DNA from 4 places in the Uliginosibacterium sangjuense genome. Region 1 is predicted to be linked to each of the others. Evidence: predicted binding sites of a transcription regulator. Region 1 holds the regulator's gene; each other region holds the start of a gene.
The links. The regulator FliA, encoded in region 1, starts transcription of late flagellar genes. The targets are predictions, from matches to a motif close to CTAAAGTTNNNNNNNNNNNNGCCGNTA.
Positions count from the first base shown of each region.

Region 2: NMB43_RS10305 (SPM autocatalytic domain-containing protein) is a predicted target of FliA. The motif match lies at 4,023-4,049, and genes of this name have one in related genera.
Region 3: NMB43_RS06800 (flagellin N-terminal helical domain-containing protein) is a predicted target of FliA. The motif match lies at 3,401-3,427, and genes of this name have one in related genera.
Region 4: NMB43_RS18380 (cyclic di-GMP phosphodiesterase) is a predicted target of FliA. The motif match lies at 5,333-5,359, and genes of this name have one in related genera.

Region 1 covers NZ_CP101132.1:1,891,479-1,899,092, reverse strand. The annotation lists gene NMB43_RS08690 (ATP-binding protein) at 1-832, shown strand, start outside; gene NMB43_RS08685 (flagellar motor protein) at 1,168-1,917, opposite strand; gene NMB43_RS08680 (RNA polymerase sigma factor FliA) at 1,939-2,697, opposite strand; gene NMB43_RS08675 (MinD/ParA family ATP-binding protein) at 2,803-3,615, opposite strand; gene flhF (flagellar biosynthesis GTPase FlhF) at 3,612-5,138, opposite strand; gene flhA (flagellar biosynthesis protein FlhA) at 5,141-7,234, opposite strand; gene flhB (flagellar biosynthesis protein FlhB) at 7,247-7,614, opposite strand, start outside.
Region 2 covers NZ_CP101132.1:2,214,807-2,222,420, forward strand. The annotation lists gene dnaK (molecular chaperone DnaK) at 1-787, opposite strand, end outside; gene grpE (nucleotide exchange factor GrpE) at 877-1,437, opposite strand; gene NMB43_RS10300 (protein kinase domain-containing protein) at 1,587-2,951, shown strand; gene NMB43_RS10305 (SPM autocatalytic domain-containing protein) at 2,968-3,978, opposite strand; gene NMB43_RS10310 (AP2 domain-containing protein) at 4,217-4,714, shown strand; gene NMB43_RS10315 (HesA/MoeB/ThiF family protein) at 4,840-5,583, shown strand; gene NMB43_RS10320 (DUF3300 domain-containing protein) at 5,712-6,914, shown strand; gene NMB43_RS10325 (DUF2950 domain-containing protein) at 6,926-7,614, shown strand, end outside.
Region 3 covers NZ_CP101132.1:1,491,324-1,498,937, forward strand. The annotation lists gene NMB43_RS06785 (flagellin N-terminal helical domain-containing protein) at 1-222, opposite strand, end outside; gene NMB43_RS06790 (flagellin N-terminal helical domain-containing protein) at 408-1,238, opposite strand; gene NMB43_RS06795 (flagellin N-terminal helical domain-containing protein) at 1,423-2,271, opposite strand; gene NMB43_RS06800 (flagellin N-terminal helical domain-containing protein) at 2,475-3,320, opposite strand; gene NMB43_RS06805 (motility associated factor glycosyltransferase family protein) at 3,677-5,782, shown strand; gene pseB (UDP-N-acetylglucosamine 4,6-dehydratase (inverting)) at 5,775-6,788, shown strand; gene pseC (UDP-4-amino-4,6-dideoxy-N-acetyl-beta-L-altrosamine transaminase) at 6,798-7,614, shown strand, end outside.
Region 4 covers NZ_CP101132.1:3,963,865-3,971,478, reverse strand. The annotation lists gene NMB43_RS18400 (serine/threonine protein kinase) at 1-127, shown strand, start outside; gene NMB43_RS18395 (DUF485 domain-containing protein) at 149-451, shown strand; gene NMB43_RS18390 (solute symporter family protein) at 453-2,099, shown strand; gene NMB43_RS18385 (ATP-binding protein) at 2,102-4,000, opposite strand; gene NMB43_RS18380 (cyclic di-GMP phosphodiesterase) at 3,997-5,325, opposite strand; tRNA gene NMB43_RS18375 (tRNA-Phe) at 5,432-5,507, shown strand; gene NMB43_RS18370 (hypothetical protein) at 5,781-6,146, shown strand; gene NMB43_RS18365 (Ig-like domain-containing protein) at 6,314-7,591, opposite strand.

The DNA.
Region 1 (7,614 bases):
CTCGCAGGCCATGGAACAACTGGTGCAGAACGAGAAACTGGTATCGCTGGGCAACCTGGTGGCGGGCGTGGCGCACGAGTTGAACACTCCCCTGGGCAATGCGCTGGTGGCCACCACCTCACTGCGCGATCACGTCAACCAGGTACAGCAGGCCATTGCCGACGGCCAGTTGCGCAAGTCCTTGTTCGAGACCTTCCTCGGCCAGTGCGCCGAAGGCTGCCAGATCATCGAGCGCAACACCCAGCGCGCCGCCACCCTGGTCGCCAGCTTCAAGCAGGTCGCGGTCGACCAGACCAGTGCCCAGCGCCGCCGCTTCGGCCTGCGCCAGACGATCGGCGAGGTGGTCGCCGCGCTCGCGCCCACGCTGCGCAAGCAGCAGCTCTCGATCACCCTGGACATCCCGGACGACCTGGAGATGGACAGCTACCCCGGCCCGCTGGACCAGGTGATCACCAACCTCGTCTCCAACGCCGCCCTGCACGCCTACGAGGACGAGGAACGCGGCGACCTGCTGATTTCGGCCGCCCGCCTCAATGAGCAGGAGATCATGCTGATGCTCTCCGACAACGGGCGCGGCATCCCGCTCGAACGCCAGGGCCGCGTGTTCGACCCCTTCTTCACCACGCGCCTGGGCCAGGGCGGCACGGGCCTGGGGCTCTACATCGTCTACAACATCGTCACCAACCTTCTGGGCGGACACATCCAGCTCGTCAGCGCGGAAGGCGCCGGCACCTGCTTCATCCTGCGTCTGCCGCGCGTGGCACCGGGCCACGAGCTGGCCGGGCTGGCCGCGCCGATGTCGGTCGGGCACGCGCCACCGTCGCAGCAATAGCAGGTACTAGGGTCTGTTCACAATTACTCCGCCGGTTGCGCTGGCGGTGAATGGCACGCAGATCAAGGCGCCGCGACAACGCAATGCCGTCAGCCTTGCTAGGAGCGGCAACGCCGAGATGCGTGCCATTCACCCCCAGCCCTTCGGGTGGTTCGCTGCGGCCGTCCAGCTGCGTTGCGCTCGTCGCCAAGGGCACCACCCTTGGTTTCCTCGCGGCGCCTGGCTGGAACGACCGCAGCGAACCACGCAATCCGGCGCGGTAAATGTGAACAGACCCTAGCATGGAAGAGTGATCGCACGCCGGGCCCGCGGGTTTCCCCGGGCGGCAGGCGCGCTCAGCGACCGTGGGTCAGGTAGCCCTGCAGTCGCGTCTCGATGATGCGGGGATTGTCGCCATGGGCAATGCCGACCAGGCCGTCGAGCACCATCTCGCGCACCGCCACGAGGTGCATGATGCAGGCCTGCAGCTTCTTGGCCACCGGCAGGAAGATGAGGTTGGCCGAGCCCACGCCGTAGATCGTGGCGACGAAGGCCACGGCAATGCCGGCGCCCAGCTTGCTCGGGTCCGACAGGTTCTCCATCACGTGGATCAGGCCCATCACCGCGCCCAGGATGCCGATGGTGGGCGCATAGCCGCCCGCCGCCTCCCAGATCTTGGAGGCCTGCTTCAGCTCGGCCTCCCAGATCGAGATCTCGACTTCCATCACCTCGCGGATACGGTCCGGTTCGACGCCATCGACCAGCAACTGCAAACCCTTCTGCATGTAGGGGTCGCGCAACTGGTCAAGCTTGGCCTCCAGTGCCAGCAGGCCTTCCTTGCGCGCCGCGCTGCTCCAGCTCACGATCTGCGCGATCAGCTCGCGCGAGGGCGGATGCGGCGGCTGGAATACCCAGGCGATCATGGTGACGCCGCGCTTGAAGGTGGCCAGGGGGCTCTGCAACATGACGGCACCGATGGTGCCCCCCATCACGATCAGGAAGGCCGTGGGCTGGATCAGCGAGGAGATGTGCCCCCCCTCCAGCACCTGCCCGACGATGATGGCCAGTATCCCGAGAAGGAGGCCGGCGATGCTGATCAGGTCCATGGCGTCGCGGGATGTCCGGCCTCAGGTTGCGGCGCGGCGGCCGCGCTTGCCGGCAGCCTGGCTGCTTTCACGTCCGCTGGCGATGCGCGAGCGCAGACGCGCGATCGCCTGGCTGTGCAACTGGCACACGCGGGATTCAGATACCCCCATGACCTCGCCGATCTCGCGCAGGTTCAGATCCTCTTCGTAGTACAGACCCATGACCATCTTCTCGCGCTCCGGCAGATCCTCGATCGCCATCACCAGGGTGTGGCGCATGTCCGAATCGAGCAGCAGTTCCAGCGGATCATTGTTCTCGCCCACCATGTGGCGTTCGAGGAAATCATCCTCGTCGTCCTCGCCGAAATCCTCGAAGTAGACGAGCTGGTAGCCGCGCGCTTCCTGCAGCATCTTCTGGTAATCGGCCAGCGTCATGCCCAGCGACTCGGCCAGCTCGCGTTCGGTCGGCTGGCGTCCGTGCTGTTGTTCGAGCGAATGGACGGCTGTTTCAATACGGCGCATCTCGCGCCGCAGGCTGCGCGGCAACCAGTCGTTCTCGCGCAGGCCGTCGAGCATGGCGCCGCGGATGCGCTGCACGGCGTAAGTCTCGAACTGCGCACCCAGGCCTTCCTCGTAGCGCGTGATCGCATCGAGCAGGCCCAGCATGCCGTTCTGGATGATGTCTTCCACCTGCACGCTGGCCGGCAGCTTGGCCATCAGGTGGTAGGCGATTCGCTTGACCAGGGGCGCATAGCGCGTGATCAACTGGTCTTTGTCGAGTGTTCCGGCGGCGTTGTACATCTTTGTCTCTCGTCAGCGTCCTGTCGGTCCGGCCATGAAGCACATTGTCCCGCCATCCGCATCATGCAAGGCTCCGAAAAGAGCCAGCATGTGCCGCATTTTCACTCAAATCGCGTGCTTCAGGCCATCAGACCCCGCCAAGCCCCGCCAGGCCCGCGCAGTGACCGCCTCGCGCGACAGGCGCAGCAGGCGGTCGATGAAGAGTTCCGACAGTTCGCGCGCGCCCGGCTCAGCCTGCATGCCGAAGGCCTCGCCGACGCTGCGCACCGGTTGCATCACCACGCCCAGTTGCCGTAGCACGGCCCCCTGCAGGTTGTTGAGCAGGCTGCGCCCTTCCGGCGTGACGGGGCCGGCCAAGGCCAGCCCGACCGACAAGGTATCGGCACCTGCGGCACATCTCTTGAGCGTGGCGTAGGCCTCGGTCATGGCCTTGGGATGGGCATCGACCACCACCAGCAGGCGCGGCGCAGCCAGCGCCAGGGGCGACAGGCCCTGCATGCCGGCGGTACGCGCCAGCACGATCCATTCGTCGGTCATCGGCTGCAGGGCACGCAGGCGCTCCGCCGCACGCTGCAGGAGGATGCGTTCGCCCTCCAGTGCCCCCAGCAACTGGGCTACCGGACTCAGGAAGACCTCCGGGCAGATTTCGCCCAGGCATTGCACCAACTCCACTTCACCGCGCACTGCCCGCAACAGGTCGTGGCAGCCCTGGATACCCAGGCTGTCGGCCAGCGAGCCGCTGGTGGCGGACTCGTCCAGGGCCAGCACACGCCGCCCGGCACGACCACGCTGCACGATCTGGCGTGCCGTCCAGGTGAAGGCCCCCGCCCCGCACGGCACCACGCACAGGACTTCGGGCGGGGCCTGGCGGAACAAGCGACGCAGGCCGCTGGCCTGGTCATGACTCCAGTTCGTCACAGGGCGCCTCCGGCGGAAGCGGCGCGTCCCGGGCGCGTGGTGCCGGCCATCAGCAGGCCGGCATCCGACTGGTCGAGCTTGTAGGGCGAGTCCTGGGCAATTTCGCGCAGCGCGCGATGGATCAGGTAGGCGCGATTGGGCAGGTGCAGATCTTCCGGCACGCGCTGACCGTTGGCGATGTAGAACACCGACAACTCGTTGCGCATCGCCACGTCCAGCGCCGGAGCCAGCGAAGCGGCCTCGTCGACCTTGCTCAGCACGCAGCCGGCGAGATCCTGCCCTTCGTAGGCGCGCATCACATCGTCCAGCGTGCTGCCCTGCGCGGTGGCGTTGAGCACCAGCAGGCGCTTGATGTTGCCGGCCGCGGTGAGCATCGAGGCCTGTTCGACCACCATGCGGTCGCGCTGGCTCATGCCCACGGTGTCGATCAGCACCATGTGCTTGCCGCGTAGTTCCTGCAGGGTCTGACGCAGATCGGAGGCATCCCTCACCACGTACACCTGCACGCCCAGGATGCGCCCATAAATGCGCAGTTGCTCATGCGCGCCGATCCGGTAACCGTCGGTGGTGATCAGGGCCAGCTTGTCGGCACCGTGGCGCACCACGCAACGCGCGGCGAGCTTGGCCGTGGTGGTGGTCTTGCCCACGCCGGTGGGGCCGACCAGGGCGTAGACGCCACCACGGTCGATGATGTCGGTGTCGGTGGACAAGGTGCGCAGGTTGCGCGCCAGCGCGTCGCGCACATGCTTGCGGGCTTCGTCCAGCGAGGCCTCGGGGCGCAGCTGTTCGGTCAGACTGCGGGTGAGCTGGGACGAAAAGCCGACCTCCAGCAGCTCGCTCATGAGCTGGGTGCGCGCCGGAGCCTGGCGGGTGATCTCGCTCCATGCGAAGCCGGCCAGTTGGCGTTCCAGCAGGCCCTTGATCGAGGCCAGCTCGTCCATCAAACGGGCATTGGTGGCTTCCAGGGCCTGCACCTTGGCCTCGGCCGCCGGGTCTTGCGCCTGGAGGTGTTGCTCCACCATCCGCTCGACGGGGCGGGCCGACTGGCGCGGCACGGCGACGGCCTCCAGCGGCTCGCCATAGCTATTGACGCGCGGCGGGTTGAAGGGGCGCACCACCTGTGCCGGCGCGGCGGCGTGCGCAGCAGGCTGGCTGCGCGTGCTGCGCAGGCCGCCCTGGGCGCCGTCGCGCGTGGCGTGTTCGCGCGCCGCGCGGGCCAGGTGCTGCCCCAGGGTCAGGGTGTAGTCGTCGTCATGCTCGCTGACGGCCCGACGTTGCGGAGCGGCAGGATTTGCCGGTGCGGCAGCCATGACCGCCGGAGCGGCAGCTTGCGCCGCCGGCGTGCGCGCCTGGCGCACCGTGGCCGACAGCTCGCCCATCTGTTCGGCGGGGATCGCGACGATCTCCACCTGGTCGCCGAGCGCGCGGTTGGATAGCACGATGGCATCCGCCCCGAGTTCCATCTTGACCTGGGCGAGCGCCTCGCGGGCCGTCTTGCCGACATACTTGCGGACATTGACCATGATTAACCTCCAACGACGGCCGTGACGCGGATGGTGCGCGTTTCGGGCACTTCAGAATGCGCGATGACGCGCAGATTCGGGATCGTCCGGCGCAAGAAGCGCGCCAGCAACCAGCGTAGATTGTTCGGGACCAGCAACACGGCGGGCAGGCCCAGGTCTTCCTGTTTCTGCGAGGACGCTGCGGTCTGGCGCAGCAATGCGTCGGCCAGACCGGGTTCGATGGCGCCGCCCTCGCCGCCTCCGCTGGCGATGGCCTGTTGCAGCAAACGCTCCAGGTTCGGGTCGAGCGCCATGACCTGAAGGTCGCCCGGGCCGGGGAACAGGCCTTGCACGATGGCGCGGCCCAGCGCGATCCGGGTGCGGGCGGCCAGCTCCATCGGGTCCTGGGTGCGCGGTGCATGCTCCGCCAGGCTTTCGACGATGGTGCGCATGTCGCGGATGTTGACGCCCTCTTCCAGCAGGTACTGCAGCACGCGTTGCAAGCTGTGCAGCGGCAGGGTCTTGGGCACCAGATCCTCGACAAGCTTGGGCGAATCCTTGGCAATGTGGTCGAGCAGTTGCTGCGTTTCCTGGCGACCGAGCAGATCGGACGCGTGACTCATGATCACATGGTTGATGTGCGTGGCCACCACGGTGCTGGCATCGACCACGGTGTAGCCCAGGGCATGTGCCTGGTCGCGCAGGTTGGCGTCGATCCAGGTGGCGGGCAGGCCAAAAGCCGGATCCTTGGTCTGGGCGCCGGGCAGCACGCCGGCCACGCGCCCGGGGTTGATCGCCAGGAACTGACCGGGATAGGCCTCGCCATGACCGATATCCACGCCCTTGAGCGTGATGCGGTAGGCGTTCGGGCGCAGCTCCAGGTTGTCGCGGATGTGCACCGGGGCGGCGAGGAAGCCGATGTCCTGCGCAAACTTCTTGCGCAGGCCGCGGATGCGGCGCAACAGTTCGCCGTCCTGCGACTTGTCGACCATGGGGATCAGGCGATAGCCCACTTCCAGGCCCAGGACGTCGACAGGCGCGACATCGTTCCAGCTCGCCTCCTGCGATTCGGCGGCGGCCGGCGGGGCCACCGGCTTGGCGGTCTCGCCCTCCTCCGCCTCGGCCATCTGCTTCTTGTTGAGCATCCAGGCGAGCGCACCGAACAGGCCCGCCAGCAGCAGGAAAACAAGGTTGGGCATGCCCGGGATCATGCCCAACAAGCCCAGGATGGCGGCCGTCAACACCATGACGGTAGGGTTCGCGAAGAGCTGGCCGACCACTTGGCCACCGATGTCGCCCTCGTCGCCCACACGCGACACCACCAGGCCGGCTGCCACCGAGATGATCAGCGCCGGCAACTGCGCGACCAGACCGTCACCGATGGTCAGCAGGGTGTAGTTGTTGATCGCACGGCCAAACTCCATCTCGTGCTGGACCACGCCCACGATCAAACCGCCCACCACGTTGATCAGCAGGATCAGGATGCCGGCCACCGCGTCACCGCGCACGAACTTCGAGGCACCGTCCATAGCACCGTAGAAGTCCGACTCCTGCGCGATCTCCTTGCGGCGGCGCTTGGCTTCCTTGTCGTCGATGAGGCCGGCGTTGAGGTCGGCGTCGATGGCCATCTGCTTGCCGGGCATCGCGTCCAGGGTGAAGCGTGCGCCCACTTCGGCGATGCGGCCGGCACCCTTGGTGATCACGACGAAGTTGATGACCGTGAGGATCACGAACACCACCACGCCGACCGCCGTATTGCCACCGACCAGGAAGTGGCCGAAGGCCTCGATCACCTTGCCGGCCGCATCCGGCCCGGTGTGGCCTTCGAGCAGCACGATCCGGGTGGAGGCCACGTTCAGCGACAGGCGCAGCAGCGTGGTGATCAGCAACACCGTGGGGAAGACCGAGAAGTCCAGCGGCTTGCGGGAGTACATCGCCACCAGCAGCACGATCATCGAGATCGCGATGTTGAAGGTGAAGAACACATCGAGCAGAAAAGCCGGCAGCGGCAGCACCATCATCGACAGCACCAGCAGCACCAGGATCGGTGCCGCGAGCTGGCGGATGTTGCCCGGCGAGAAGAGCTGCTTGAGGTCGAGTGCGTTGGCCTGGGCCATGACGTCTGCCTATCAGTGAACGGTCGGCGCGCCGGGATCCATGCCCTCGGGAACGGGCAGGTCGACGGGCGGCACGGGCGGCAAACCGCCCTGACTCAGGAAATGGTTGAGCTGGTAGACGTAGGCCATGACCTCGGCCACCGCGGTATAGAGCCCGGCCGGAATCTGCTCGTCGACCTGGGCATGGCGGTACAGCGCGCGCGCCAGAGGCGGCGCTTCCAGCAGGGGTATGTGGTGTTCGGCGGCCAGTTCGCGAATGGCCTGAGCCATCAGGTCGGCACCCTTGGCCACCACGGTGGGCGCCGCCATCGTGCCGGCCTCGTACTTCAGCGCGACCGCGAAGTGCGTCGGGTTGGTCACCACCACGTCGGCCTTGGGCA
Region 2 (7,614 bases), 320 kb from region 1:
TACGCTGCAGGGCGATCGCGTCCTTCGACAGGTCGACGCCGTTCTGCTTCTTGAACTCGTCGACGATGTAGTCGATCAGGCGCTGGTCGAAGTCTTCACCACCCAGGAAGGTGTCGCCATTGGTGGCCAGAACCTCGAACTGCTTGTCGCCATCCACGTCGGCGATCTCGATGATGGAGATGTCGAAGGTGCCACCGCCGAGGTCGAACACGGCGATCTTCTGGTCCTTCTTGCCGACCTTGTCGAGGCCGAAGGCCAGCGCGGCAGCGGTCGGCTCGTTGATGATGCGCTTCACTTCCAGCCCGGCGATACGGCCGGCATCCTTGGTAGCCTGACGCTGGCTGTCGTTGAAGTAGGCGGGCACCGTGATGACTGCCTCGGTGACTTCTTCACCCAGGTAGTCTTCGGCGGTCTTCTTCATCTTGCGCAGCACTTCGGCGGAAATCTGCGGCGGGGCCATCTTCTTGCCGCGAACTTCGACCCAAGCGTCGCCATTGTCGGCCTTGGTGATGGTGTAGGGCATCAGGTTGATGTCCTTCTGCACTTCCTTCTCTTCGAAGCGGCGGCCGATCAGGCGCTTGACGGCGTACAGCGTGTTCTTGGCGTTGGTCACGGCCTGGCGCTTGGCCGGCGCGCCGCACAGGATTTCGCCTTCTTCCATGTAGGCGACGATGGAGGGGGTAGTGCGTGCGCCTTCCGAGTTCTCGATGACCTTGGGCGTGCCGCCTTCCATGATGGCGACACAGCTATTGGTGGTGCCCAGGTCGATACCGATGATCTTTGCCATGCTAGAAACTCCTTGTTGTATTCGTTGCGCCGCCTTGGGCTGCGCGGAAATTCATTCCTGACTCGTAATTAGGGTTGTTTGCGTGCAGTTCAAGAGGCCTGGCCACTGGATACCGCCACCAGGGCAGGGCGCAGCACGCGGCCTTCGAGCAGGTAGCCCTTCTGGAACACCTGGGCGACCGTGTTGGCGGGGTGTTCGGAGGGGATTTGACTGATCGCCTGGTGCTTGTGCGGATCGAACTTCTCGCCGACCGGGTTGATTTCTTCGATGCCGCTCTTTTCGAAAGCCTTGACGAGGTTCTTGAGCGTCAGGTCTACGCCCTCACGGATGGCTTCCGGCGTGGCCCCCTCGACCGCCAGGGTCTGTTCGAGACTGTCCTTCACCAACAGCAACTCGCCGGCGAACTTCTCAATAGCAAACTTGGCCGCCTTGGCAACATCGTCCTGGGCACGGCGGCGTACGTTCTCCGTCTCGGCCTTGGCGCGCAGCCAGGCATCGTGGTGCTCCTCGGCCTTCAGCTCGATCTGGCGCAACTGCTCTTCGAGGCTGGGGATGGTGTCGGTATGGTTTTCCGCCTGCGTCGCGGCACTGGCCGTCTGTCCATTTTCCTGGGCGGGTTCTTGTTCCGGCAGTCCGGTGCTGTCCTGCATGAGTCACACTCCCTGATAAAACACTGGACCGCACTTGGGGACGCTTTTGTCCATATCAAGAGGCGAAAGCCGAGTTTTTTGTGCGCACGCCCCAAGTTCAGCGGTTACTATTGAAACTGCATAGTCGGTCGGGGCTTTCGAGGGCAGCCATGTCCAGCATTCCAGAGAAAATTGGCAAATACAGGCTGGTCCGGGAGGTCGGACGGGGCGCCACTGCGACCGTATACCTCGCCGAGAATCCCTTCTTTCCGCAGCCTGTTGCCGTCAAGCACATCTCCTTCAAGGACAAGGGCAAGGACGAGGCCAAGTGGAACCGCCGGCTTCTCAAGCTTCTGCGGGCCGAAGAGTCCGTCGCCAAGAAGCTCGAACACCCGAACATCATCAAGATTCACGAGGCCGTGATCGAGGAGGAGCAGGCCTACATCGTGATGGAGTATTTCCCCGGCACGACGCTGGAGGACTTCTGTAGCTTTGAGAAGATGCTGCCCATCCATCGCGCGGTGAGCATCGTATTCAAGTGCGCGATGGCGCTGGACTACGCCTATCGCCAGGGCATCGTGCACCGCGACATCAAGCCGGCGAACATCCTGATCGACGAGAACGACAACGTCAAAATCACCGATTTTGGTCTAGCGCTGAACGTCCACAAGAAAAGCGACCGCGACTCGACCTTCATCATGGGCGTGGGCTCGCCGGCCTATATGTCGCCAGAGCAGATCAAGAGCTACCCGCTGAACCAGAAGACCGATCTCTACTCGCTGGGGGTCGTGCTGTTTCATCTGCTGACCGGGCGCCTGCCGTTCCGCGCGAAGAACCCGGCCCAGCTCGTCTACAAGATCATCAATGCCGATCCGCCCTCGGCCAGCCAGCTCAACCCGGACGTGCCGGAGCAGATGGATTCGGTGATCCGCAAGGCCCTGGAGAAGGATCTGTACTCGCGCTACAAGAACGGCGCCGAGTTCGCCAAGGACTTGTCTGCGGTGCGCTACAAGATCATGGACGAGAACGCTCGGGTTCCGGACAGTTCGCGTTTCGCGCAGATCCGCCGCCTGCCGTTCTTCACCGAGTTTGACGACATCGAGATCTGGGAAGTGGTGCGTTTCTCGGCCTGGCGGGTGGTCGATCTGCAGACCCAGATCATCAAGGAAGGCAGCACCGACCAGCGTTTCGGCATCGTGCTGGAAGGTGAGGTGGAACTGTCGATGGACGGCAAGCGGGTCATGAAACTGGGCCCGGGCGACTCCTTCGGTGAAACCGCCTATCTCGACGAGATCGACCACAAGCAGCAGTGCACCGTGGTCAGCTTGTCGCCTACGCGCTACCTCGAAATCTCGCCCGCCGCGCTGGATCTTGCGTCGGAAGAATGCCGTGATCACATGCGCGCACGCCTTGTCACGGCGATGGTGCAGCGTCTCAGCAAGGCCGAGAAGACGCTGGCTGCCAGCGGCGAAAAGGCAACCGCAGCGCTCAACGTGACTTCGGTCGGCATGACCCTGCAGTTGGTGGACGACTGAGCGGCAGCGCCGCTGCTCAGGCCATCAGGTCAATCTGCTGCAGCGTCCCGGCGCTGCCGTTTTCATTCAGGTACAAGCCGCTGCTACGGATCTGTCCGGCCACCTCCCCCTGAGGGGTCTTCAGGCTGTAAGGGGTCGCCCTGTGATCCAAGGCCAGCGCGCCCACGCCGGCCTCTGCCAGGGTCTGCAGGCTTTCATCCGGTCGCCACAATCGCAGTTGCGCAAAGCCTGAATCGCCCTCGTCGATCCAGCCATTGCCGTCCTCGTCCAGCGCAGCGAGATCGGAAAATCCATCGCCGCTCTGCGGACCGAAGAGCTCTCGCCCGGAATCGATACTGCCATTGGCGTTGCGGTCCAGCGCCAGAAAGAAGCTGCCGCTGCCCAGACGTGCCAGGGACGACTCCGTGCCATCCGCCAGCAGATCGAAGCTGAAGCGCTCGTCCAGCAAACGCACGCGATCCGCGCCCAGGTTCAGGACCAGCGGGTCTTTCGGACGGGCGTTGCCAGCCTCCAGGACCATGCTGCTTTCCTCGTACTCGTAGCGCGCCATCTCCAGTTCCAACGCGAAATCAATCTGGCGTCCATCCGCCGTGCGCACTGAGCCACTGGCTTGGTAGCGCGCGAACTCCGCCTCCTCTCGAATCGAGCGTGTCTCAACGCGCAAGCTGAATTCAGGCTCGGCCGCAGCGGTGGCCGTGCCGGCAGCGGAGGGCGCCGTCTGACCCTGTCCGTGAGCGCCTGTTTCGACGGGGCGGACATCGCTTTCCTGGAAGAAGCGCACCTTGCGCCCGGTCAGCATCTCGACTACCGAGACCAGGATCTGCAGGCGGGTGTCCAGGGCGTGTCCTGACTCATCCGGCTCCAGCACCAGCGCTTCGGCCGAGAGGGTGACCGGCGTGCTGTCCTGCGGCTCGACCACCGGGGGTTCCGGCAGGCGAAGCTCGATTTGAAAGCTGCTTTCCTGCCGCCGATACTGCCACTGCAGCGCAGCAGACTGCGACTGCAGGTTCGATTCAAGGATTTTCATTGCGTTTCTCCGCGACCGGTACGTCGCCGGCCGTCATGCCTCATTACCGGCCGCAACAGGGGGACCTTGAATACCAGACGGGGGGACGGCGCCCTCGACGGCAACCGTCTGGCAGATCGCGGGGGCGATGGCTAAAGTTTCTGCGCGCCTGGCCGAAAACCTTCCCATCGCCGCCCTACACCCCGATCATGAATGGAGGAACGACGTGAGCCGAGGCAGCACATACGGGATCAGTCGCGTGGATAACGAAGTCAGCCGTACCCATGGGTGGCTGGTCACAATCCAGCGTCGCGGCGTGATTTACCGCAAGCATTTTTCTGACGGCGTGCATGGGGGCAAGCAGAAGTCCTTTGCGGCAGCCAAGGGCTACCGCGATGAGGTGATCGCGAAACACCCGCCGTTCTCCATGCGCGAGTATTCCAACATCGTGAAGAAGAACAACCGCTCCGGCGTGGTCGGCGTCTGTCGCTACTGCGCCTCGGAGACGCGAGATCTTCCCGAGGACAAGCAGCGCTGGTTCTGGGTGGCCTCCTGGCCACTGCCGGACGGTCGCCGCAAGCGCGTCAAGTTCTCGGTCAAGAAGTATGGCGAGGAGGGCGCCTTCAAAGCTGCGCTCAAGGCGCGCAAGGATGCGCTCAAGCACCTGGACGGGCAATTTGATCCGGGTGCCGTACGCCGCAAGCCGGCGCGTCGGCGCGCGTCCGCCGAGGGCGAGGCACGCAAGCTCGCGGCCTAAGGCAGATCTGCTTTCGACGAGGTGGAGTGGGGTGGGCGGCGGTGACGCCGCTCGCCCCCTTTTTCATTCGCGCCCGACCCTTGCTGCGCGTTAAGCTCCGGACCTGACTTTCCGGAAACGCGCGCATGGACGACCAGCAACTCCTCCGCTACTCCCGCCATATCCTGCTGCCGCAGATCGACGTTGCCGGGCAGCAGGCCATCCTCGACAGCAAGGTCCTCATCATCGGAGCCGGCGGACTGGGCTGCCCAGCCGCCACCTACCTGGCCACTGCCGGTGTCGGCACCCTGGTACTGGCGGACGGCGACACGGTGGACGCCACCAACCTTCAGCGGCAGATTCTCCACACCGCCGATGCGATCGGCATGCTCAAAGTGGAATCTGCGGCGCGCAGCCTGAATCGACTCACCCCCGAGCTGCGCATCGAAGCGCTGGCCCAGCGCCTGGAGGGCGCAGCCCTGGACGAACAGATCGCGGCCGCCGATGTGGTGCTTGACTGCAGCGACAACTTCAGCACGCGGCACGCGGTGAACCGTGCCTGCCTGCGCCATCGCAAGCCCCTGGTGTCCGGTGCCGCCATCCGTTTCGACGGGCAGGTGTCGGTGTTCGACCTGCGTGAGCCTGGCAACCCTTGCTACCACTGCCTCTTCCCGGAAGGGGATGAGGTGGAGGAACTACGTTGCGCCGTGACTGGCGTGTTCGCCCCCCTGACCGGCCTGGTGGGCAGCCTGCAGGCGGCAGAGACGCTCAAGCTCATTGCCGACTGCGGTGAAGTACTCACCGGGCGCCTGCTGCTCATCGACGGGCTGAGCATGCAGATACGCAGCGTGCGATACGGGCGCGATACGGCCTGCAAGGCTTGCGGCTGATCACTCTTCTGTACGCGCATTTGCTACAGTCTGTTTCTTACCCTTCCGTGGAGACGCAGATGGCAAAGCGGTGTGCCCGATTGTTGTCCCTTCTGGTTGCGTCCTCCCTCGCATCGGGCAGTGGATGGATGCTTCCCGTGGCCCAGGCGCAGACGCCACCTGCCCCCAGTGCCAGTGGCGAGACCGCGCCTGGCAAGGTGTTCTCGCAGCAGGAACTGGATGAGCTGCTGGCGCCGATTGCCCTTCACCCGGATGCGCTGCTGGCGCAGATTCTGATGGCATCGACCTATCCACTGGACGTGGTGGAGGCGGCCCGCTGGCGCAAGGCCAATCCCAAAGTCGAAGGAAAGGCGCTCGAAACCGCGATGGACGCCCAGAAATGGGACCCCTCGGTCAAATCGCTGACGGCTTTCCCCAATGTGCTGACCATGATGAACGAGAAGCTGGAATGGACGCAGCGTCTCGGAGACGCCTTCCTGGGCCAGCAGAAGCAGGTCATGGACACGGTGCAGAGCCTGCGTGCCAAGGCGAAGCAGGCCGGGTCGCTGCAGAGCAGCAAGGAGCAGACGGTCAGTACCGCCAATGAAGGGGGCCAGACCATCATCAAGGTCGAGGCAGCCGATCCGCAGGTGGTCTACGTGCCGACCTACGACCCGACCGTGGTCTATGGCACCTGGTGGTACCCAGCGCCACCGCCGTATTACTGGTATCCGCCCGGTTACGTGCCGGGGGCGGCCTTCTTTTCCTTCGCCGTCGGCGTGGCCGTGGGCAGTTGGCTGTGGGGCGGCTGCAACTGGGGACGGGGCGACGTCAACATCAACGTCAACAACTTCAACCGCGTCAATCACAACAACCAGATCAACGGGGGCGATCGCTCCTGGTCGCACAACGCCGAGAACCGTCGCGGCGTGCCCTACAACAGCGAAGGGGCGCGCAAGCAGTATGGCGAGCGCTCCGGCCAGGCGCGCAACACGCAGGCGCGTGAAGAGTTTCGCGGGCGCGCCGAGACAGGTCGTCAGGATCTGGGGCAGAACTTCGACCGCGGCGGCGCCACGGCTGGCCAACTCGATCGCAGTCGGGATGCCGGGCGTACCGGCACGACAGATCGGGCGGGTGATCGTGGCGGCGTGCAGGACCGGGCGGGCGGGGGAATCGATCGCAGTCCACAGGCCGGCACGGCCGACCGTGGCTCAGCCTTCTCCGGCATGGACAGCGGGAGCCGCACGCGTGACTACAGTTCGCGTGGCAGCACCAGCCGCTCCGTCTCGGGTGGTGGCGCGGCGGGGGGACGGTCCTTTTCGGGGGGCGGCGCGCGCGGCGGCCGTCGTTGAGGAATCATCGAATGGGTAACTTCATGAAGCAATCCATCCTGAAACACGTGCTCCGTCGTCTGTTGCCCCTGGGCCTGTGCCTGGGCGTAGCCATGCCAGCGTGGTCGATTGCGCCGGAGGGCAAGTTCTTCCCCAGCCCCGAAGCGGCGGCAGAAGCCTTTGTCAGCGCACTCAAGACGCAGGACGCCACGCGAATCCTGGAGGTATTGGGCGGGCGCAGCCATGAAATGATCCTCAGCGGCGACCCGACGCAGGACCAGGCCGCCTGGAAACGTTTCGTCGCGGCCTACGAGCAGGCGCACGAGTTCGAGAAACTGGGCGCCAATGGTCGAACCCTGGTAGTCGGCCCCAACCGCTACCCTTTCTCCTTGCCGCTGCGCCAGACCCAGGCGGGCTGGCAGTTCGACATCGAGGCAGGTCTCGAGGAAAGCCTCAACCGGCGCATTGGCCGCAATGAGCTGACCACGATCGCGGTGCTCCGCCAGGTGGTACTGGCCCAGGACGAGTTCTTCCTGCGCGATGCGGCCGCCAACAGGGCAGGGCAGTACGCCGGCCGCTTCGAGAGCAGCGAAGGCCGGCGCGATGGCCTCTACTGGCCGGCCCTCGCCGGCGAGCCCCCGAGCCCCCTGGGTCCGCTGGTGGCCAGGGCTGCACGCCAGGGTTACACCGGCGAAGACAGCGCCTACTTCGGCTATCACTA
Region 3 (7,614 bases), 400 kb from region 1:
CAGCGAGATCGCGTCGTTGGCGTTACGGATCGCGACGTTGAAACCCTTGACCTGCGCATTGATGCGCTCGGAGATGGCCAAGCCGGCCGCGTCGTCCTTGGCGCTGTTGATGCGCAGGCCCGAGGACAGGCGCTGCAGCGAGGTGGCCAGGCTGTTCTGCGAGCCGGTCAGGTTGCGTTGAGCGTTGAGCGACTCAACGTTCGTGTTGATGGTCATGGCCATTTTTTTGGCTCCTTCATATCGTTGCGTTTCACACTTCGGGTCGAGCGTTTCGGCCCTGCTGAGTGAGATCACTCATGGAGAGAGTTACGGACGGATCGTCGTATTTCTTGAGGCCGAAGAGACGAGCGGCATCAAGTAAAAAGGGGCGCCACGCGCCCCTTTTTACTTGATGCGAATACTGACGCTCAGCGCAGCAGGCTCAGCACCTGTTGCGGGCCGGCGTTGGCTTGCGCCAGCATGGCCGTGCCAGCTTGTTGCAGGATCTGCGCGCGCGACAGGTTGGCGGTTTCCGAGGCGAAGTCGGCATCCACCACGCGACCACGTGCGGCCGACTGGTTCTCCACCGCGATCTGCAGCGAGGAGATCACCGCCTGGGTGCGGTTGAGCGCGGCGCCGAAACGGGCGCGCGCCGTGGTGATCGTGTTGATGGCCGAATCCAGCGAGGTAATGGCGCCCAGCGCGGTCGATGCCATGGTGATATCGACAGCACCGCTGTTCAGGCCTAGCGTCGACTCACGCAGATCGGTCGTGGATACGGTGATCTGGTCGTTGCTCGTGGTGCCGGCTCCGACCTGGAAGGTGAAGGCCGACGCGGCGGAGTTCAGCAGGTCGACGTTGTTGAACTTGGTGGCTTGCGAGAGGCGGCCGATTTCAGCCGACAGCGCGACGAATTCCACCTGCAGGTTGGCGCGGTCGCCGGAGTTCAGCGTGCCGTTGGAGGCCTGCACGGCCAGCTCGCGCATGCGCTGCAGGTTGTCCGAAATCTGTGCGGCACCACCGTCGGCGACCTGCATCAGCGAGATCGCGTCGTTGGCGTTGCGGATCGCGACGTTGAAGCCCTTCACTTGCGCATTGATGCGCTCGGAGATGGCGAGGCCGGCCGCGTCGTCTTTGGCGCTGTTGATGCGCAGGCCCGAGGACAGGCGTTGCAGCGAGGTCGCCAGGCTGTTCTGCGAGCCGGTCAGGTTGCGTTGCGCGTTGAGAGACTCAACGTTGGTGTTGATGGTCATGGCCATTTTTTTGGCTCCTTCAAGTCGTTGCGTTTCACACTTGGGCCGTGTTTGTGCGGCCTGTCAGAGCAAGTTCAGCTCATGTGAGAACTAACGGTCGTGGCGAGGGTTTCTTGAGCGATTTCATGTGCTTGAACGAAAAAAAGGCGCCAGTGGCGCCTCTTTCTCTTGATGCTAAATGAATAACTTTTTAGCGCAGCAGGCTCAGCACCTGTTGCGGGCCGGCGTTGGCTTGCGCCAGCATGGCCGTGCCAGCTTGTTGCAGGATCTGCGCGCGCGACAGGTTGGCGGTTTCCGATGCGAAGTCGGCATCCACTACGCGACCACGTGCGGCCGACTGGTTCTCCACCGCGATCTGCAGCGAGGAGATCACCGCCTGGGTGCGGTTGAGCGCAGCACCGAAGCCGGCGCGCGCGGTGGTGATCGTGTTGATCGCGGCGTCCAGCGCGGTCAGTGCGGTCTGGGCACCGGCGCCGGTCGAGTCGGCGAGGTTCAGGTAACTCGCGATCGTAGTGTCGGTATGCACGCCCAGCGCGGAGGCGCGCAGGTTGGAGGTGTTCACCGTGATCTGGTCGTTGGCCGTGGTGCCGGCACCGACCTGGAAGGTGAAAGCGGTCGAAGCATTGGCCAGGGCCAGGTTATTGAACTTGGTGGCTTGCGACAGGCGTTCGATTTCCGACGACAGGGCCGCGAATTCCACTTGCAGGTTGCCGCGGTCGCCCGAGTTCAGCGTGCCGTTGGCGGCCTGCACGGCCAGCTCGCGCATGCGTTGCAGGTTGTCGGTGATCTGCTGGGCGCCACCGTCGGCGACCTGCATCAGCGAGATCGCGTCGTTGGCGTTGCGGATCGCGACGTTGAAGCCCTTCACCTGCGCGTTGATGCGCTCGGAGATGGCGAGGCCGGCCGCGTCGTCCTTGGCGCTGTTGATGCGCAGACCCGAGGACAGGCGTTGCAGCGAGGTGGCGAGGCTGTTTTGCGAACTGTTGAGATTACGCTGGGCATTCAGCGATTCAACGTTGGTGTTGATGGTCATGGCCATTTCGGGCTCCTTTGATTCATGTGCGTTTCCCACTCCGGGAGGCCTTGCAGGTCGCCCGTCAGAGTCTTTGACTCATGCTCAGAATGACGTCATCCGCACGCAATTCTTTAGGCCTAGGCTCTTGTTATTTCACAAATTATCTTGGGCCGGATCAAAAGAAACGGGGCCGCGCGGGCCCCGTTTGCGTGGTGCGTCCGACAGCGTCAGCGCAGCAGGCTCAACACCTGTTGCGGGCCGGCGTTGGCTTGCGCCAGCATGGCTGTGCCAGCCTGTTGCAGGATCTGCGCGCGCGACAGGTTGGCGGTTTCCGAGGCGAAGTCGGCATCCACCACGCGACCACGTGCGGCCGACTGGTTCTCCACCGCGATCTGCAGCGAGGAGATCACCGCCTGGGTGCGGTTGAGTGCGGCGCCGAAACCGGCGCGCGCGGTGGTGATCGTGTTGATCGCCGCGTCCAGGTTGGTGATCGCGGCCAGCGCGTTGGAGGCGGTGGAGCCGCTCAGCACGATGGTGCCGGAGTCGATGCCCAGGCCGCCGGCCGAGGTGGCGGCGCGCAGGTTCACCGTGTTGACCGTGATCTGGTCATTGGTCGTGGTGCCGGCACCCACCTGGAAGGTGAAGCTGCTCGAAGCGGAGATCAGGGCCAGGTTGTTGAACTTGGTGGCTTGCGAGAGGCGATCGATTTCGGAGCCCAGCGCAGCGAATTCCACTTGCAGGTTGGCACGGTCGCCGGAGTTCAGCGTGCCGTTGGCGGCCTGCACCGCCAGCTCGCGCATGCGCTGCAGGTTGTCGGAAATCTGTGCTGCTCCGCCGTCTGCAACCTGCATCAGCGAGATCGCGTCGTTGGCGTTGCGGATCGCGACGTTGAAGCCCTTCACCTGCGCGTTGATGCGCTCGGAGATGGCCAGGCCCGCCGCGTCGTCCTTGGCGCTGTTGATGCGCAGGCCTGAGGACAGGCGCTGCAGCGAGGTCGCCAGGCTGTTCTGCGAACCACTGAGATTGCGTTGCGCGTTGAGTGACTCAACGTTGGTGTTGATGGTCATGGCCATGGTGCAACTCCTAGTTATGTGCGTTTCTCACTTCCGATCGTCTTTCGATCGTCGGGAGCGTTTCCAAGTCTTGCAAGCACTTACGGATGCCGGGTTCAAAACTTTAATTTGAGGGGTTTTCCCCCTGCATTTCCGTGCTTGGTTCCATCTACGGTTCCGCTAACGCCACCTGAAGGGTTACTCCGGCTGCTTGGCGCCGACTGGTCGAATTGAGCCTGGTTTTGCGCCTATCTATGGCATTGCCCGACTTGCTCCGGGGGCTAACATCGGGTCAACTGCGCGAGAACCCTGGACGGGCGAAGTGATGGCGTAACGCGCCGAGCCTGGACGATCGCGGCCGGACAACGAGGAAAACGATGGACAAGAGCATGCTGCCGCCGGACTGGACTCCCCTGCAGGAGGCCTACACGCAGAAGCTGATGGCGACCTATCAGGCCAACCTGTACTTCTTCAAGGAGAAGTTCCCGGAGGTGTTCCGGCGCGTGATGGAGCGCGACATCAAGGCGCCCTTCGAAGTCGGCCCCGGCGGCGAGGTCACGATCTTCAGCGGCAAGTACAAGGGGGACGAGCGCGACTACGTCGACCTTGGCAAGATGCTTTACCGGATCTTTGAAGACCCGGCGAGCCGCCCGCGCATCCGGGTCGACACGGGCTTCATCGAAGACCCGCGTGCCGCGGCACCCCACCTGGACAATCCGCACTTCTACCGCAAGGTCGAGCCGCAGTACCGCATGGAGCTGATCCAGCGCTTCATCGACATGACGCCCGGGCCGGGCGATCGGCTCGACTCGCCGGACTTCGGCGACCACAAGGTTCCGATCGCGGTGGTGTTCGGCAGTGGCTATGGCTGGCACCTGGACCGCCTGGTGGACGACTGGGAGATCCGCCATCTCTTGATTGCTGACACCGATGTCGAGCGCCTGAACCTCTCGCTGTATTTCGTCGACTACGTGTCCCTGCACGCGCGCTTTGCACGCAAGGGCTTCTACTTCACGGTCGCGCTGGAGGAAGACCCCGACGCGCTGGCCAACGACCTGCGGGTGATGCTCTATCACCTGTGGCCGCCGTACTTCATGCAGGGCGCGGCGATCTTCTTCCATGACTACGACTCGACGCGCGTGCACGACTTGTGGAACAACCTCAAGCGCAACCTGTGGACGATGTATCGCGGTTGGGGCTACCTCGATGACGAGGTCGTCGGCCTCAAGCACGCGCTGGAGAATGCGGTCGACCGCGTTCCGCTCTACACCCGCAAGCCCGACCTGCCCGAGGACGCGACCGCCTTCGTGATCGGCTCCGGTCCCTCGCTCGATGCCTTGCTGCCCTTCCTGCGTGAGCAGGCCGACCGCGCTGTCATCATCAGTTGCGGCAGTGCGATCACCGCTCTGGCCAATGCGGGAATCAAGCCGGACATCCACATCGAGGTGGAGCGGACCTTCGACACCTACGCGGTGCTGCGGGACACCAGTGCGCGGGAGTTGCTGCGCGACATGCCGGTGGTGGCGCTCAACATCATGCACCCGGGCGTGTTCAGCCTGACCAGCAAGCCGCTGATGATCCTCAAGGATCTGGATGCCGGTTGCTCCCTGGCCGACTTCTACCGCGAGTACGCGCGCTTCCGCAGCAACCCGACCTGCACGAATGGCGGCGCAGACCTCGCCTTGCGCATGGGCTTCAAGCATGTGTACCTGCTCGGCGTGGACTATGGCTTCCGCGACGAGACCCAGCACCATGCCAAGGCCAGCATGTACTTCGACGAGAAGCAGGATGAATTCACCGATGCCCTCACGCGCATCGTCGAGCTGACCCATGCCGCCGCCCGTGGCGCGCGAGAGATCGATGCCAACTTCGGCGGCAAGGTTCTGTCGACCGACACCTTCATCCACTCGCGCGACGCGCTGCAGATGTCGATCAAGGAGTTCTCCGACGCCAAGGTCTACAACCTCAACGACGGCGCGGCCATCGAAGGGGCGATTGCGCAGCGCGTGGAAGAGGCCGTCGTGGTGGCCGGGCCGGGCGTGAAGCAGCGCAGCCTGGAGGCGATGCTGGGCGCCTTCACCACCGACTACGATGCAGACCCGTTCGCGCGCCTCGACTTCCTGCTGGTGCAGTTGAAGGCGGTGCGCGAGGACATCGAGCGCATCGTGAAGTCGAACGAACTGCAATGCCGCATGGATGTGTTCGACATGCTGTTCGACATCCATCACTACCTGTTCGCGCCAGACCATCAGGCGGCGCAGATCTTCCCCTTGCTGCGCGGTTCGATGCTGCACATGGGGCGCTTCTTCTTTGACTGCGTGGGCATGTTCAAGAGCGAGGAGAAGGCGGTCGAGTTCGCCCGCTTCGGCTTCGACCTGATCCTGCGCTATATCGACGCCGCACACGAAACAGTGGCCAGCCTGCACGAAGTCGGGCGCAAGAGACTGGCCGCGCGACAAGCAGGGGAGCCAATCCATGATTGACGGGAAGTCCATCCTGATCACCGGCGGCACGGGGTCGTTCGGCCGCCAGTTCGTCAAGACAGTGCTGGAGCAGTACAACCCGCGCCGAGTGGTCGTCTATTCGCGCGACGAGCTCAAGCAATACGAGATGCAGCAGGAGTTCCGCGACGAGCGGATGCGCTTCTTCCTCGGCGACGTGCGCGACGCCGAGCGCACCCGCCAGGCCTTCCGTGACATCGACGTGGTGATCCACGCGGCCGCACTCAAGCAGGTGCCTGCCGCGGAATACAACCCGATGGAGTGCATCAAGACCAACATCAACGGCGCGCAGAACGTCATCAACGCCTGCATCGAGAACGAGGTGGAGCGCGTCATCGCCCTGTCCACCGACAAGGCGGCCAACCCGATCAACCTGTACGGCGCCACCAAGCTGGCCTCCGACAAGCTTTTCGTGTCGGCCAACAACATCGTCGGCCGGCGTCGCACGCGTTTCGCCGTGGTGCGCTACGGCAACGTCGTCGGCTCGCGTGGCTCGGTGGTGCCCTTCTTCAAGAAGCTGCTGCAGGACGGCGCGACCGAACTGCCGGTGACCGATGCGCGCATGACGCGCTTCTGGATCACCCTGCAACAAGGGGTGGACTTCGTGATCCGCAACCTCGCGCGCATGCATGGCGGCGAAGTGTTTGTGCCGAAGATCCCGTCCTCGCGCATCACCGAGCTCGCCAACGCCGTCGCACCGGGCGTGCCGACCAAGATCATCGGCATCCGTCCGGGCGAGAAGTTGCACGAAATCATGGTGCCCATGGACGACGCGCACCACACGCTGGAGTTCAAGGAGCACTACGTCATCACGCCCAGCATCGCCTTTTTCGCTCAGCCCAACTACACCATCGATGGCACGGGTGAGCGCGGCGTCAAGGTGGCGGAGGATTTCGAGTACAACTCAGGCACCAACCCCTGGTTCCTGAGCGTGGATGAAATCCGCACGCTGATCGACTCCACCACCGTCGAGCGGCGCGGCAGCTAGCGGGGCAGCATGGCGGGCGAGGCGATTTCGATTTCGATTCCGTATGGCCGGCAATCCATCGACGATGACGACATCGCCGCCGTCGAGGCCGTGCTGCGTGGCGACTGGCTGACCAGCGGCCCCACGATCGAGCGCTTTGAGCAGGGCATGGCTGCGTTTGTGGGCGCCACCGGCGCCTGCGCCGTCAGCAGCGCCACTGCCGCGCTGCACATCGCCTGCCTCGCCCTGGGGCTGGGGCCGGGCAAGCGCCTGTGGACCACGGCCAACACCTTCGTCGCCTCGGCCAACTGTGGCCGTTATTGCGGCGCCGAGCTTGACTTCGTAGACATCGACGCGCGCAGCTATTGCATCAGCATCGAGGCGCTGCGGCACAAGCTGGAAGCTGCCGAGCGCGGCGGCACGCTGCCCGACGTGGTGGTCGCCGTCGATTTCGCCGGTCAGCCCTGCGACTGGGCCGCGCTGGCGTCGCTCAAGGCCCGCTATGGCTTCCGCCTCATCGACGATGCGTCCCATGCGGTCGGCGCGCGCTACCAGGGGCAGCGCATCGGCAGCCTAACGGCCGCCGACTTCAGCGTGTTCAGCTTCCACCCGGTCAAGATCTTGACCACGGGCGAGGGCGGCATGCTGTTTTCGCCCGATCCCGCGCTGCTCGATGCCGTGCGCATGCTGCGCACCCATGGCATCACGCGCGAACCGGCCCGGCTGACGCGTCCGGACGAAGGCGGCTGGTACTACGAACAGCAGGCGCTGGGTTTCAACTACCGCATCACCGACATCCAGGCCGCGCTGGGGCTCTCGCAACTGGCGCGCATCGAGACCTTCCTCG
Region 4 (7,614 bases), 2.1 Mb from region 1:
CCGCGTCGACCACATCCTGATCGGCGCGCCGCCGCCTGACCTGATCGCGCGCAAGCTGTTGCCGACGGTGTCGGAGCGCATCGCGGTCGAGGCGCCTTGTTCGGTGACCATCGTGCGGGCAGCCTGAACCAAACGCGGAGGAGGGGGCATGCAGATCGAAAAGGACATGCGCTACTGGCAACTGGCCGAGCGCAAGAAGCGCATCGTTGCGCTGCTGCTGGCGCTTGCCCTGGGGGGCTTTGCCGTCCTTGCGGTGCTGGTCAGTTGGGCGCCGGCCTGGCTGGCCCAGGCGCTGCCCCTTGGGCTGAACCTGGGCCTCGCCCTGGTGCTGCTGGTGTTCCTGCTGTGCGGCCTGGTGGCCTATCTGTACGGACGGGTGGCGGAGAACGACTTCGACTGCGTCGCGGCCGAACTGCAACAGGATGTCTGGCGCATGGAAGGGAGGCGCTGACATGGCGCGCCCGCTCCTCATTCCGCTGCGCGTGTTGCTGCCAGCCCTGCCTGTCGCGGCGCAGGCCCAGGAGACGCAGGCGCGCGTGTTGGCGCTGGAGGTGACCGCCGTCTTCCTGTTGCTGACCCTGGCGATCATCTGGTTCGCCGCGCGGCGTCTGCGCGCGGTGGCCGAGTTCTACACCGCCGGCCACGCGATATCGGCGCACCAGAACGGTTGGGCGATTGCCGGCGACTACCTGTCGGCCGCCTCCTTCCTGGGCGTGGTGGGCCTGATCGCCGCTTACGGCTTCGATGGCCTGCTGTACTCGGTGGGTTTCCTGGCGGCCTATGTGGTGGTCTTGCTGCTGGTGGCCGAGCCCTGTCGCAACCTGGGGCAGTACACGCTGGCCGACATCCTCGCGGTGCGCCATCCCTCGCGCGCGGTGCGCAGCGCGACCGCCCTGTCCGCCCTGGTGGTGACGCTGTTGTACCTGTCGGCCCAGATGCTCGGCGGCAGCCTGGTGCTCCACCTGCTGACCGGCCTGTCGCACGAGGCTTGTGCCTGGCTGATCGGCGGCCTCACGGTGGGCTATGTGCTGCTCGCCGGGACCGCCACGATCACCTATGTGCAAGTGGTCAAGGCTGTCATGCTGGTCGGGGTGACCCTGGTGCTGGCGGTGCTGGCGCTGTGGCCGCTGGGCTTCTCACTGCCGGCGCTGCTCGACCAGGTGCGCGCCAGCGCCGACGTGGCCGCCCATGTCACGGTGTTGCGCGGCGGCAGCGAGGCGACGGCCTTCCTTCAGCCCGGCCTGTATTTCCCGCTGGCGCTCGACCGCTTCTCGCTGTGCCTGGCGCTGGTGCTGGGCACCGCCGGGTTGCCGCACATCCTGATGCGCTTCTTCGCCGTGCCCACGCCGGGCGAGGCGCGGCAGTCCGTAACCTATGCCATGAGCATCATCATGCTGTTCTACCTGCTGACCATCGTGCTGGGGCTGGCCGCCGCCGCCTACCTGGGGCCGGCGACGGTGCTGGCCTTCGACCCCGGGGCCAACCTGGCCGTACCCTTGCTGGCGCAGCACTTGGGCGGCGGCCCACATACCACCAGCGGGCAATTGTTGCTGGCGCTGACCGCAGCGGTGGCGCTGACCACCATTGTTGCGGTGGTGTCGGGCCTGTTGTTGTCGGCGGCTGATGCGGTGGCGCACGACGCCTACGCCTGGGGCGTGCACGGCGGGGCCGGCAGCGGACGCGGCGAGCGTCGGGTACATCGCGTGGTGGTGGTGGTGGCGGGCGTGGTGGCGGTGCTCTTGTCGCTGGGCGGGCGTCATCACAACGTGGCGCACTGGGTCGGGCTGGCCTTTGCGGTGGCAGCCTCCAGCAATCTGCCGGCGTTGTTGCTGTCGCTGTACTGGCGGCGCTGCAGCACGGCCGGGGTGGTGGCCGGCATGGTGGTGGGTACCGGCAGCGCCGGCCTGCTGATCCTGCTGTCGCCCAACATGGGCTGGCAGGCGCCGCCTTTCCCTCTGATGAACCCCGGGCTGGTGTCTATCCCGCTCGGTTTCCTGGCGGTGTGGCTGGTGTCCCTGTGGCGGCCCGACACGCACACCCAGGCGAGCTGGGAGCGCTTCCGCCTGCGCCGCGTGACGGGCATCCGCAGCGAGGGCTGAACTCAGCCGCTTGCCCGTGTCTGCCAGAGCGTCAGCGCGCGGTTCAAGGCTTCCAGCGAGACCGGTTTGGTGAGGTAGTCGTCCATGCCGGTGGCCAGCGCACTGCTGCGGTCGTCCAGCGAGGCATCGGCGCTGACCCCGATGATGTAGGTCTTGATGCCTTGCTCGCGCAGGCGGCGCGTGGCGACGAGGCCATCCATCTCCGGCATGCGGGTATCCATGAGAATGAGGTCGAAGCTGCCACCTTCGTGCGCCTGCAGGGCTTCGATGCCGGTGTGCGCGGTGCTGGGCGTGCTGACTCCCAGCTTGGACAGCAGGCGCGTGATGACCATCAGGTTGACCGGGTTGTCCTCCACCACCAGCACCCGCGTCTGCGGCGCCAGGCTGACCGTCGGTGTGGCGGACTGGGCTGGCGTGGCCTGGCTGTCCTGGCACATGCGCAGCGGAATGCTGAACCAGAACTCGGAGCCTTTCCCGGCACTGCTGTCGACGCCGATCTCGCCGCCCATCCGCTCGGTGAGCATGCGGCAGATGGACAGCCCCAGGCCGGTGCCGCCGAAGCGCCGCGTGGTCGACATGTCGGCCTGCTCGAAGGGGGTGAAGATGTGTTCCAGCTTGTCGGCCGGGATGCCGATGCCGCTGTCGCGCACGCCGAAGCGCAGCCGCACCCGGTCTTCCTCACGGCCGAGTTCGCGCACCGTGATCTCGATGCTGCCGCGCTCGGTGAATTTGATCGCGTTGCCGACCAGGTTGACCAGGATCTGGCGCAGGCGCACCGGGTCGCCCATCAGCTCCGCCGGTACGCTGCTGCCGATCAGGCAGTCGTAGCCGAGCCCCTGTTCGCGCGTGCGCACCCTGAACAACTTGCCGATGTCATCCAGCATGGCGGGCAGACTGAAGCTCACGCATTCGAGTTCGAGCTTGCGCGCCTCGATCTTCGAGTAATCGAGGATGTCGTTGATGATGCCCAGCAAGGCTTCGCAGGAGGAGCGCATGGTGCGCACATAGTCGGCCTGCTCCGGGTTCAGCGGCGTGTCGCCCAGCAGTTCCGCGACGCCCAGGATGCCGTTCATGGGGGTGCGTATCTCGTGCGACATCATGGCGAGAAAATCGCCCTTGGCACGGCTGGCCGCAGTGGCGGCGTCGCGTGCGGCAATCATCGCCTGTTCGGCGGCGTGGCGTTCGGTCACGTCGGTGAAGGAGAACACGCGGCCGATGACTTGTTCGGCATGGCGGGCCGGGCGCGACTTGCACTCGAACACGCGCCCGTCGGCGAGGTAGAGGGTGTCGAAGTTTTCGCTCTCGCTGTCGGAGGCTATCCGCGACAAGTGTTCGGCAAAGGGATCATCTGGCGCGAGGCGGGAGATCAGGAACTGCTTGAGCAGACGATCCTCGTGTTCGACCAGGATATCCTGCGGCACCCGCCACAGTTCGGCAAAGCGCCGGTTCATGTTGGCGATGCGGCCGTGCCGGTCGAGCAGCAGGATGCCATCCACCGTGGCCTCGAGCGTCGCGCGCAGTTGCGAGGTCATGTGCGCCAGCTCTTCCTCGGCGCGTTTCTCGCCTTCGATGCCGTGTGCGCTCACCACCAGCCAGCCGGCCCCTTCGTCGATCCGGCGTACCCGCTTGCTGACCGCCAGCGTGCTGCCGTCCGCGCGCTGGTACAGGCCCTCGATCCAGTCGACCTTGGGGTTGCCGCCCTGGCGCACGTCCTCCCAGAAGAACACATCGGACAGGGCGCATTCGATGTCGGTGATCGGCCGTCCCAGCAGCGCGTCCTGGGTGTAGCCCAGCTCCGCCAGCGCGGCCGGGCTGGCCGCGCGGATCTCCAGGCTGGTGGCGTCGACCAGCAGCAGGATCTCGCTGGCCTGACCCAGCAGCAGCGACTCGGGACTGCTCACGGCTGCCCCCCGCGCGCGTCGGCATCGAAGTAGTAGGTCACCCGCTTGCGCGGGCTGAGATATTCATAGACTGCTGCTGGCAGCAGGTTGGGGCGGATCGCCTTGGCGATGTGCAGTTCCGGTTCCTGTTCCAGGTCGACCATCAGCGCCTCTTCCTTCGGGATGGCCTCGTCGTACACCACCACCCAGGGCCGCAAGGGTTTTTCCGGGTTGACCGACTGCACCACCGCCAGCGCCTCGTTCGACAGCTTCACGATGCTGCCCGGCGGATACACACCCAGCGAGCGGATCATCAACTGCAGCGCCTGGCCGTCGAACTTGTCGCGCATCTTGGCAAACATCAGCGACAGCGCTTCGTGCGGCGTCAGCGCCTTGCTCACGTCCACCGGATTGCACAGGTTGTCGTAGTGATTGACCAGCCCCACGATGCGCGCCAACTGATGGATCGCACTGCCCTTGAGCCCGCGCGGATAACCACTGCCGTCGACCAGCTCATGGTGCTGGTAGATCACGAACTGCGCGGCTTCGGGCAGGCCCACCTTCTTGGCGATGCGCAGCCCGTACTCGCAGTGCATCTTGCGCAGTTCGATCTCGGCATGCGTGAAGTCGCCCGTCTTCTTCAACACCTTGTCCGGAATGTCCATCAGACCGATGTCGTGGAACAAGGCGCCCAGGCCCAACAGGCGGCAGTCCTCGCGGGCCATGCCCAGGCCCTTGGCCAGCATCATCGACAGCACCGAACAGTTGAGCCCATGGAAGTAGGCGTCCTCGCCGCCCGCCTTCTCGCCCATCACATGCAGCGTGACCTCCGGTGCGTCGAGGAAGGCGCTGGTCATCTGGTGCACCAGTTCGCTCACCTCGGCGATGCAGTCAGCCGGCCGCGACACCAGGTTGCGGTTGATGTTGCGCATGATCGCGGCGGCCTTGGCGAAGGCCTTTTCCACGTGACCGATGCGCTCCTGGCGCGCCCGCAGGTGGCGCGCCCGGGCCTGTGCCGCCGCTGCCTGCGGATCCTGCGGGGTGGGCGCCGCCGGCACCGGCTCGGCCTGAGCCTCGACTTCACCGCCTCCGCTGCTCCCCAGGGCCTGCGCCGGCAGATCGCTGCGTGCCGGGTCGTAGCGGAAGCGTTTGACGCCCAGCCCGCGCAGCGTCGCGATCTGATCGGCCGACTTGATCTTGAACTGGTTGAAACTGAAGGGGTGACTGAACCAGGGCAGGTCGATGAAGATGTACAGACCGATGCAAAGCTGCTCCGGCAGGACGAAATGGTCAGTGCTTTCCGGGTTCATGAAGGGGCTCAGGCGGCAGGCGCGGGGCTGCGCCATCAGTGGTTTACGGCCGCCCGCGCCGTGATTTGAGGGGTGCCGGACCTAACGACAGAAGCGGGTTTGGCTAACCCTGAAAGTCTCTGCTATAATGCTGGTCTTTCCCGGCCTGGTAGCTCAGTTGGTAGAGCAGCGGATTGAAAATCCGCGTGTCGGTGGTTCGATTCCGCCCCAGGCCACCACAGGATTCCAAGACAGAAGGCCCATCCGCAAGGATGGGCCTTCTTCTTTTCGCTGACCGGCTGCCTGTCTCATTTTCTGGCGGTTTGGTCGCCTCGCATGCCTGGCCTCTCGGCCCGACTCCACCCGTCACCGGTTTCAGTTGTCCAGCGATTGCTGTCGCGTCCGAGACGGGCTTCCCCCGTCAGAGCGCGCCGTCGGATGCTTCCGCTGCTCGATGAGACTCCCCGCAATGGCCAGCACAGCACGCCATTCACTTCAGCAAGGAAGAGCACATGAATCACACTATCCAGCGCACCGAACTCAAGACCTTCTACTACACGCCGGTGCATTGCCCTTTTTGCGGCACGCGCGTCATGGGCGCTGACCCCGATGACGAGACGCGCATCACGGCGTGTGCCCACACTTTGTTCATCGCGCATGACAGCGCCTTCGAATTCCGCACCGAACGCCTGGACCGCAACCTCGACATCGCGGGCCTGAGTGAGCAGGAGGTCGAACAGCGCTGGCTGGGCGCAGGTGGCGTCGATGGGTTTACCGACAAGGTGACGCTGGCGGATGCAATCAAGATTGCCGCCTATGCACCTGCGCCCTCGGCATACGGCTCGTACTACGGCTTCGCCCCTACGCCCGAGGCTTGATGCAGGTGCCGGGTCGCGCGCTGACAGGAGGCTGATGCCGTCCTCGTGACGGCCCGCTGCCAGCACTGCAGCCTGTGCTGCCTTGATCCGCGGGCCATTCATCCCCCGCGCAACTGGCGGGGGTGCTGTGATGAACTACGCCTATTGCATCAGCAGGCGTTCGGCGCTCAGTTCGGCATGGTGATGGGCAGGGTGGTGATGCTGCTCTGCCAGTCGCTCCCGTCATTGCCACGCGCCAGCACGTAGAACACGTACGCGGTGCCGGGGCTGAAGCCGCCGAACAGGAAGAGGGCGGTACCTGTGCTGCTGGCGGCGCAGACGTTGCCGTTCTGCACATCGGCCAGGCTGGGGGCGGGGGCCGTGGCCAGCCGGTAGGTGCAGTTGACCTGCGCATCCTTGCTGACATTCACCGTCAGGGCGACCACGTTGCTGCCCTGCGCCGAAACCTGCGCGTGGGTGACTACGAGCGGAAGCTTGACGGTGACCGTGAGCTGGCCCCAGGCCTTGTTGCCGCTGGCGTCCTGGATTTCGTAGCTGACGCTGGCCGTGCCGGTGAAGCCGGTGGTGGGCGTGAAGTCAATCTTCCCGGCGTTGGCGATGAAGCTGCCATTGCTCGGATTGCTGAGCTGGCCGGTCAGGCTGGGCGTGAGCCCGGAGTCGTCGCTGTCGTTGGCGACGACGTCGATGCCGGTGAGCGCTGCCTGGTAGCTGGTGGCGCTGTCAGGCGTAGCCACCGGGGCGGTGCTGTCCGGTGCGACGGCGGTGATGTTCACCGTCACCGGCGCGCTGCTCAGGCTGCCATCGCTGACGATCAACTGGGCGACATAGGTGCCGGCTAGATCGGCGGTGAAAACGGGTTTGGCAACCTGGGTGCTGGACAGACTGGCGTTGCTGTTCAGCGGCCTGTTGAGCAGGGACCAGGTGTAGCTGAGCGTGTCGCCATTGGCATCAGAGCTGGCGCTGCCGTCCAGGGTGACGCTGCTGCCGACCAGAACGCCCTGGATGCTGCCGGCATTCGCCACCGGGGCCACGTTGGTCTGCGGGCTGACGACGGTGATGGTGACGGTTGCACTGCTGCTCAGGCGGCCGTCGCTGACGATGAGCATGTAGACGTAGCTGCCGGGCAGGTCGGCCACGAAGCTGGGGCGGAGTGCGGTGCTGCTGGACAGGGTGGCGGTGCTGCCAGCCGGCTTGCTGACCGTGGTCCACAGGTACTGCAGGGCGTCGCCGTTGGCGTCGGCGCTGGCGCTGGCGTCGAGCGTGACGGTGCCGCCGTTGACGGCATTCTGGGGCTGGCCGGCATTGGCCACGGGTGCCAGGTTGCTGCTGCTCGGGGTATTGCTGGGGCTGCTGCTGCCATCGCCGCCTCCACCACCGCCTCCGCAGGAGAACAGGGCCAGGCAAAGAATCCACAGAGCCGCACGGCCTTTCCGGAAGGCGTTCATCGCGCTTCTCCTATATGCACAGT